DNA from 2 places in the Chryseomicrobium aureum genome. Region 2 is predicted to be linked to the other one. Evidence: riboswitches for the same ligand, from Rfam matches in the RefSeq annotation. Region 2 holds a riboswitch; the other holds the start of a gene.

Evidence for each region. A riboswitch is a leader RNA that binds a small molecule or an ion and turns the genes downstream of it on or off. The one in region 2 is predicted to bind S-adenosylmethionine.
Region 1: linked by a shared signal. The riboswitch ahead of ACF3OH_RS12235 (hypothetical protein) and the one ahead of ACF3OH_RS00300 (methionine ABC transporter ATP-binding protein) in region 2 are both predicted to bind S-adenosylmethionine.

Annotation. Positions count from the first base shown of each region.
Region 1 covers NZ_CP171117.1:2,342,611-2,346,798, reverse strand. Annotated here, with positions in the region: gene cysK (cysteine synthase A) at 1-13, opposite strand, end outside; partial or broken gene ACF3OH_RS12255 (patatin family protein) at 179-1,004, shown strand; gene ACF3OH_RS12250 (NADPH-dependent FMN reductase) at 1,015-1,566, opposite strand; gene ACF3OH_RS12245 (DUF2188 domain-containing protein) at 1,579-1,947, opposite strand; gene ACF3OH_RS12240 (hypothetical protein) at 2,050-2,247, shown strand; SAM riboswitch class I at 2,304-2,405, shown strand; gene ACF3OH_RS12235 (hypothetical protein) at 2,482-2,763, shown strand; gene ACF3OH_RS12230 (glycerate kinase) at 2,775-3,911, shown strand; gene ACF3OH_RS12225 (glycerate kinase) at 3,980-4,188, shown strand, end outside.
Region 2 covers NZ_CP171117.1:49,604-53,791, reverse strand. Annotated here, with positions in the region: gene ACF3OH_RS00310 (MetQ/NlpA family ABC transporter substrate-binding protein) at 15-875, opposite strand; gene ACF3OH_RS00305 (methionine ABC transporter permease) at 887-1,549, opposite strand; gene ACF3OH_RS00300 (methionine ABC transporter ATP-binding protein) at 1,539-2,564, opposite strand; SAM riboswitch class I at 2,657-2,759, opposite strand; gene ACF3OH_RS00295 (peptide-methionine (S)-S-oxide reductase) at 3,021-3,506, opposite strand; gene ACF3OH_RS00290 (alkaline phosphatase) at 3,812-4,188, shown strand, end outside.

The DNA.
Region 1 (4,188 bases), 410 kb from region 2:
GGTAAATCGTCATTTTTTTCCCTACTTTCATGTTGTTTCTTGTTCAAACAGTATACCAAGTCAGGTATTTAAATTCCAATTCAAAGTGCTTTGATAGGATTTAATTTCGAGATTCCAGTTGCTTCCTGATTGCTTTTGCGAAATACTAGAATGAGAGAAGTAAAAAGGAGAGGTCGCGATGAACGGAGCTGGATTAATTTTAGAAGGCGGAGGCATGCGAGGCGTTTTTACTGGAGGTATTTTAGAATCATTTATGGAGCAGGACTATTATTTTCCATATGTCATAGGGGTTTCGGCAGGGGCATGTCACGGGTCTTCCTATGCAGCTAGACAACGAGATAGAAATCGGAAAGTATCCATTGACTATGTGACGCATCCGGATTATATTTCTTTAAAAAATTTAGTGACAAAACGAGAATTGTTTGGGATGGACTTGCTCTTTGATAAGTTGCCGAATGAACTTGTCCCATTCGATTACGAAACGTTTTCTGCATCTCCGGAACGTTTTGTCATTGGAACGACTGATTGCTATAGTGGAAAACCAATCTATTTTGAAAAAGGAGCACCTCGGGATGAGATTTTGAAGGTGGTTCGGGCCTCTAGTTCTTTACCCTTTATGGCTGCACCAGTTGAGTATAAGGGGCTAAAGTTAATGGACGGTGGCATTGCCGATCCAATCCCATTAAAGAAAGCACTTGAGGATGGAGTAGAGCGCCCCGTTGTCGTTTTGACACGTCCAAAGGGGTATCGCAAAGCAGCTTCCCGGTTTTCAGGCGTCAGTAAGTTCATGTATCAACAATACCCTGGATTGGCTGGATGAATTAGAAACGCAAGGCGATGCATTTGTTATTCATCCACAAGAAACGTTTAAAATCAGTCGAGCAGAACGCAATCCACAGCGGTTGTCTGCGTTATATGAATTCGGCTTAAAAAGTGGGCGAGATGGGTTTGACGAATTAATGGACTGGCTAGGGGAACCATATTCCATCATGCCAAAAGCCTGAGGAAGTCTCCTCAGGCTTTGTTTGTACGTAGTGGTTTCAATGCCCCGCCCCATGCGAGTACTTGGTCAAACATGTCGTTGACGTTTTTGTCGTGAAGGTCACGAGGTGTAAATGTTTGTCCTTTTTCAAAATCTAAGAATAAGGATAAGACAGGATGTACACGTACATCTGCAATCATAAGCTCAGCGCATACTTGTCGAACATGCTCAGCTGCACGTGTACCTCCTGCAGATCCGTAACTGACAATTCCAGCTGCTTTGTTGTGCCAAGACTCTTTCGCACTATCAAATGCGTTTTTTAAAGCTCCCGTCATGCTGTGATTGTATTCTGCGACAACAAATACAAAGGCATCGAGGGAGTCGAGCTTTTCATTCCATCGTTTTACACCTTCTGATTCAGCTGTCCCAAGCAGTGGAAGGTCAAAATCCTTGATATCTACCAGTTCATAATTGGCGTCTTCACGACCTTTCGCTTTTTCGACGAGCCATTCTCCAACTTGTGGACTGACCCGACCATCACGCGTACTCCCTAAAATAATGCCTACCTTTAATTTTTCGCTCATCACCATTCCTCCTCATTCATAATAGGTATCTTCAACGGATCCATCTTGTTTAAACACTTTTAAAATGCCATCTTTATCATTGACATATGTTTTTGCTTCTTCAAGAAGCGATTCTTTTGTAGTAGCCGTCTTAATGGCCCTTTCTCCGTCCTGTTTCATAAGTATCCAGTCGTCTTCATGTGCTTTCACTACATAATGAGGGCGTGAAGAATTGTCACTCCCGCTAACATAGTCACGTGCTTTCGCCGTTGCAATAGAAATGGCGCGGCCTTCTTCCATACCGTCATCCACCATCGCATTTGCCATCTCAATCGCTTTATTCCGTACACTAGCGTCTAAATTTTTCATGGAATCGGGATAGTCCGTTTTTGTCCATGGCATTTCAAATCGCCTCCTTGAATTCCTATTTCCCTGCTCGAGTCGTTTTAAACAGGTGGTTGGAGGGAATACTTTACTAATTCAGAATAAGTGGAGGGATGCACAATGTTTGAAAAAGACAAAGATAAAGAGAAAGTAAATAGTGGGAAGATTCCAATGCCAAGCGATGAAAAATCATTGACTGAAGAAGAAAAAATCGATAGTGATCCGTTCTTTTATCGGGAAGACCCTGCGGATAAAGATGGCGAGAACGAACTGTATAACCATAAAAATGCTGATGAAGATGATATCCGATCGAAATGAGGCTGGGAAATTCCCCCTCTTTCTGCTATACTTGACCTAACTGAACATGAACTCTTTTCTTATCAAGAGAGATGGAGGGAATTGGCCCTACGAAGTCTCAGCAACCTGCCCGCGCGGTAAGGTGCTCCATCCAACAGGGGATACCTGAACGATGAGGAGAAATTGTGCACTTGCAACTCTTCTCTCTCGTGGGGAAGAGTTTTTTGTTTGGCACAATTTTAGGAGGCGATTCACATGGGAAAAGAAGCACTTGAAAAGCAGTTGTATGAATTAAAGACGAAAGAAGTCAAAAGCTATGCGGGGGCTATGCAGCGTCATCAACAGGTCAAAGCACTAGAAGCGCAGTTGCACTACTTGGAGCTTGGGGAAGAGATATCTCGCCAGCGAGTCGATGAGGCGATCGAAGAAATTACAGCACTTGAGCAGGAGATTGCGCGACTATCACGAAGTATAGAAGAAAAGAAACAGGATTTACATTTCTACTTATTCGGTCCATCCGTCAAACGACTATTTTAGGGGGAACAGCCATGAAATTCATCATCAGCTCAGATGCTTGGAAAACAACGTTAACATCTAAACAAGCAACCCGTGCTATTGCACAAGGCTTGCAGTCTGTCGATCCAACGCTTGAAATTGTAGAGTTCCCGATTGCAGATGGAGGGGAAGGAACTTTGGATGCGCTTATGAATGCAACGAGAGGAACATACAAAACGGCCACTGTTCATGACCCGCTTGGCCGTCCGGTTGAGGCGAAGTATGGTGTCACAGGGCTTTCGCGTCATACATGTGTGATTGAGATGGCGCAAGCTTCCGGTTTCTCCTATGTCAAAAAGCATGAACAGAACCCACGACTCGCGTCTACGTTTGGCACCGGTGAACTGATTCGTGCAGCACTTGATGAAGGGCATCGCAATTTTGTTTTGGCAATTGGGAGCAGTGCAACAAATGACGGAGGAGCAGGTATGTTACGGGCTCTTGGATTGAAGTTTTTAGACAAAGAGGGTCAGGAAATGTCAGGAGATTTGGTACAACTTAAACATCTTGATCGGTTAGATGATGCAGAGTTTGATAAACGTCTTCAAGAATGTACATTCGCAGTAGTGAGTGATGTACAGATTCCATATATAGGGCCTCAAGGTGCAACGCGTCTATATGGGGAGACGAAAGGCCTGCAAGCAGAAGAGTCGGAAGAAGTGGAAGCAGCACTCCAACAGCTAGCAGATGTCATCGAGGCACATACCGGGGTTCGTCTGCATGACCGAGCAGGAGCGGGTTCTGGAGGAGGCTTAGGCGGAGCCGTCCAAGCATTTTTCCCGACCAAGTGGTATCACGGAATCGATTTTGTGCTGAAGCGATCAGGATGGGAAAATGCATTGTCTGGTGTTACACACGTAATTACTGGAGAAGGACGCCTTGATGCGCATACGTTCTTAGAAGGAAAAGGACCGCATGGCGTGGCGAAGTTTGCAGGGGACAAAGGCTTGCCGGTGACATTGTTTGCTGGAAGTGGCGATATCGATGTGGCTGAAGAAGCTAACGATGTTTTCAATGAAGTCGTGGTACTTGCCACTTCAGAGAAAGAAGTAGAGCAAGCGCTTGAAAAGCCTGAAGAGGTGTTACGACAAGCGGCAGCGCGCTGGTACGCTTCAAAGCGCGGAGAATAAACGAAAGCCTAGCGGGTGAGAGTACCTGCTAGGCTTTTTGTAAGCGTTTATGAAATGGGGTGAGGAACATGAACATCATCATCAGTCCAGATTCGTTTAAAGGAACTCTTAGCGCGAAAGAAGCAGGAATGGCTATTCGAGAAGGGATTCAATCTGTTCGTCCAGACATCAATTGTACGGTTGTTCCGATTGCCGACGGAGGAGAAGGTACACTTGAAGCTTTAGTGGATGCCACAGCTGGTCGGCTGATTGATGTACCTGTCTTAGATCCTTTAGG
Region 2 (4,188 bases):
GTGGGTGGGTGCCCTTATTGGAAATAGGTATTCATTTTGTCAAACATCGCTTGCGTCTCTTCCGCCGTCTTGCGGATGATGAACATGCTACCTTTGAACTCTTTGTTGATCGCTTCTTCTACTTCAGGATGTTGATACAATTCAACAATCTTTAAGTAGTTTTCGTTGTCTGCTTCATCTGCACGAGATGCGATGATATTGATGTACGGCTCGATGGACTCGGATTCTGTATCTTCATACACAACAGCGTCTTCAGCTGGAATAAGACCTGCTTGTACGGCCACACCATTGTTGATTAAGGCAATGGCAACGTCCGGAAGAACACGTGCTGTCTGTTGGGGTTCCATAGCGACAAATTCAAGCTCTAACGGGTTTGATGTGATTTTGTCTAAGTCTCCAGTGATCCCAAAATCGTCAGCTAGTTCAATCACACCTGCTTCTTGCAGAAGGTTCAGTGCGCGTGGAAGTGTTGATGCATCATTTGGAATGGCGACTTGATCACCTTTTTGCAATTCATCTAGTGACTCGATTTTATCTGAATACACACCAAGTGGCGCAAATACCGTTGTACCAACAGGTGCCAAGTCTTCCCCAGATTCCGCCACAAAGTTTGAGAAGAACGAGATCGTCTGGAACGCGTTCAAATCAATGTCCCCTGCTGCAAGTGCTTTGTTCGGCATGATGTAATCTGTGAATTCTACTACTTCTAAATCAATGCCTTCCTCTTTTGCAAGTTCTACGATGACCGGCCATTGCGGGCTATCCGCACCGTTCACCCCAATTTTGATTGTCTCTTCTGACCCATCGGCTGAGTTACAAGCTGCAAGTGTTAGAGCAGCTGTGGCAGCAAGTGCTGCAAGTTTTAGTCGTTTCATTTTTTAATCTCCTATCGTCTCATAATTTTTTTGGATAATGTATTGCCAAGCCACTGGGCGAGTTGCACCAGAAGAATCAAGATAATCACCGTCACGACCATGACGCTCGTATCAAAACGTTGGTAGCCGTATGTAATCGCGATGTGCCCGAGACCACCACCACCGACATATCCGGCCACTGCCGAGAAATCGATCAAGCTGACTGTCACAAACGTGAGACCAAGAATCAGTGGTCCAAGCGCTTCCGGAATCAAAACGGTAAAGACGATTTGGAACGGGCTCGCCCCCATCGCTTTCGCTGCTTCAATGACACCCGGGTCGATACTCAGTAAGTTCTGTTCAACGATACGCGCGACACTGAATGTTGCCATGATGGCCATCGGGAACACAGCAGCTCCCACACCAATTGTCGTCCCCATTACGAGGCGTGTCACTGGCATCAAGAATACGAGGAACACGATAAATGGAATCGGCCGAATCACATTGATCAGTAAGTTGAGAAGGCCGTATAACAAGCGATTTTCTAAGATATTGCCTTGGCGAGAGACGAATAAAGCGAGTCCCACCAATACGCCTAAAATCGAACCGAGAATCAGAGTCAGGATGACCATCGTGATCGTCTCGCCAGTTGCTTCTATGATGCGCTGATAAAATGTACTCCACTCAACTTTCATGGATGATCACCTCCTTGATGTCGACAACGTCTGCTAGTTCACGGATCACGTTTTGAATCGCGGTCGTCTCTCCTTTGAAGGAAACGACTAGGTTTCCTAGCAACTGATTTTGGATCTCTCGAACAGCGCCGTACACAACGTTAAAGTGGACATTGTGTTGCTGTGAGATTTTTGAAAGAAGCGGCTGACTCGTCGCACTTCCGGTAAACGTTACTTGGTAGATGTGCTCATCTCCCGCTGCTCGCCATTCTTTTAGCAATTCTTGAGAAGGAAGGTCTTTATTGACCGACTGGATAAACCGTTTTGTCGTCGGATGGGACGGGTTTGTGAAGACATCGAAGACTTCCCCGTGCTCGATGACGTGTCCGTTTTCCATAATCGCCACTCGGTTGCAAATGGTTGAAATGACGTTCATCTCGTGTGTAATCAAGAGCACTGTGATGCCGAATTCTTGATTGACGCGCTTCAAAAGTTTCAAGATGTCCTCTGTCGTTTCCGGATCAAGTGCGGACGTTGCTTCGTCGCAAATTAGGATTTCCGGGTTCGTTGCAAGAGCTCGCGCAATCCCAACGCGTTGCTTTTGCCCCCCCGAGAGTTGCTCAGGATAGTTATCTGCTTTATCAGATAGGCCAACGAATTCAAGTAACTCTTTTGTGCGTCTTGTGATTTCCGCTTTTGGCGTGCCTTCAAGTTTCAACGGATAGGCAACATTCCCTGCAACAGTGCGGGATGTGAACAAGTTAAAGTTCTGAAAGATCATCCCGATTCGTCGACGTTGCAAGCGAAGTTGTTTGGCTTTTAGAGATGTGATGTCGGTATCATTGATTTTGATGACGCCACTCGTCGGCTTCTCTAGAAGGTTCACGAGGCGAAGGAGCGTGCTCTTACCAGCTCCACTAAACCCGATGATGCCGAATATGTCGCCTTTTTTGACGTCGAGCGTGACGTTTTGGACGGCGTGCACATCACGCTTCCCGACTTTGAATGTTTTGGATACGTTTTGGAATGTAATCATGGTGGACTTCCCTACTTTCTTGCTAGAGTGCATAAAAAAAGACCTTCATCTCTTAAGAACATAAGAAATGAAAGCCATGAAAAAGCCTCTCAGTCTTATCTCTCAAGTGGTGGACACTTGCAGGATTTGGCACTGACGCATGCGCGCTTTGCCGAGACTTCACAGGGCCTGTCCCTCCGTCTCTCGTGATAAGAATTGCTGGTATGTAGTTTTGAATTTAGTTCGTCTTGCTAACTGTTTCACAGTCTAAAGCATCAAAGTTTTGTCGTCAATAGTAATTTTACTAATTTTTTTAGTAGTCTGACTATGTAAGCGGTTGCTTTGTTGGTACGACGCGGATAGTTTTTTATTAGTTTTATTGAAAATTCTTTAAAAAGCATTATTTTGATTTCCTAGATGTGAACAAGCTATCTAATAAAAATCAGCTTCCTTTCTAGTACAGAAAGGAGGCTCGTCTCATGTAAGCACGTTCGATTTGTATTTTGTCAGCAACTGCTGTGGAATGTGGCAGTAATCATCCGGACAGCGAGCAAGACGGTCTTGGTGTTCTTCTGCACTTCGTACATAATTGGTAAGCGGCAGAACTTCTACAGCAATTCGGTCCTCATCTTCACGTTTCTTGATGAACGCCTTGGCCTGCTCTACATGTTTTGGGTCTATACTATACACCCCAGTTCGATACTTCTCCCCGACGTCTTCTCCTTGTTTGTTGATACTGTATGGATCGATGATTTCAAAAAGATAGCCCATCAACTCGTCGACAGATACCACATCTGGATGAAAAGTCGTTTTTACACATTCCGCATATCCGTCATATTCCCCGTCTAACGTTTGAGAAGTTCCATTTGCTCTTCCTGCTTCAGTCGAGACAATCCCTGGCAACGTCTTCACAAATGCCTGCACGCCCCATAGGCATCCCCCTGCTAAATAAATCGTCTGCATGCAAAATCTCCCCTTGTACTTCAATTAGAATAGAGATTAAATCATTAGTTAGTTATTTCTATTATCTCATAACACCCTAAAATTCTTTAGTAGATGATGTAAAGTCAGATAGTTTATGAATTCATCCGTCAAAATGACTGCAAACGGAACGGTCTATATAGCTACTAAAAATTAAATAGTTTTCAGGTTTCCTTTGACTAAAAACCGATTTTCCCTGTGTTACGTAAGCTTTTACATTGACGTCACATTTCCTTTACATTCAGTTGATATCGTTGCCGTGTACCAAACAAAAGGAGGAAATGTGTATGAAAAAACAGCTTGTAACAGCCGCTTTGGTGGGAGGACTTGTCGTATCCGGGATCAGTGTCAATGTGACAATGGATTACGCAGAAGCACGGAATGATAACGCTCATAATGGGAAAGTCAAAAATGTAATTTATATGATTCCAGACGGCTACAGTGCCGCCTATGCAACGAACTACCGTTGGTTCAAAGGCGAAGACTCTTCTTTTGATCCATATGTAAAAGGTCTAATCAAAACCTACTCAGCAGATACAGAAGTGACGGACTCAGCTGCTGCTGGGACGGCGATGGCAACAGGTGTAAAAACGAATAACGGGATGGTCGGTGTGACACCCGATGGCAAAGAAGTCGACTCTATCTTAGATGCGGCAGAAGCTGC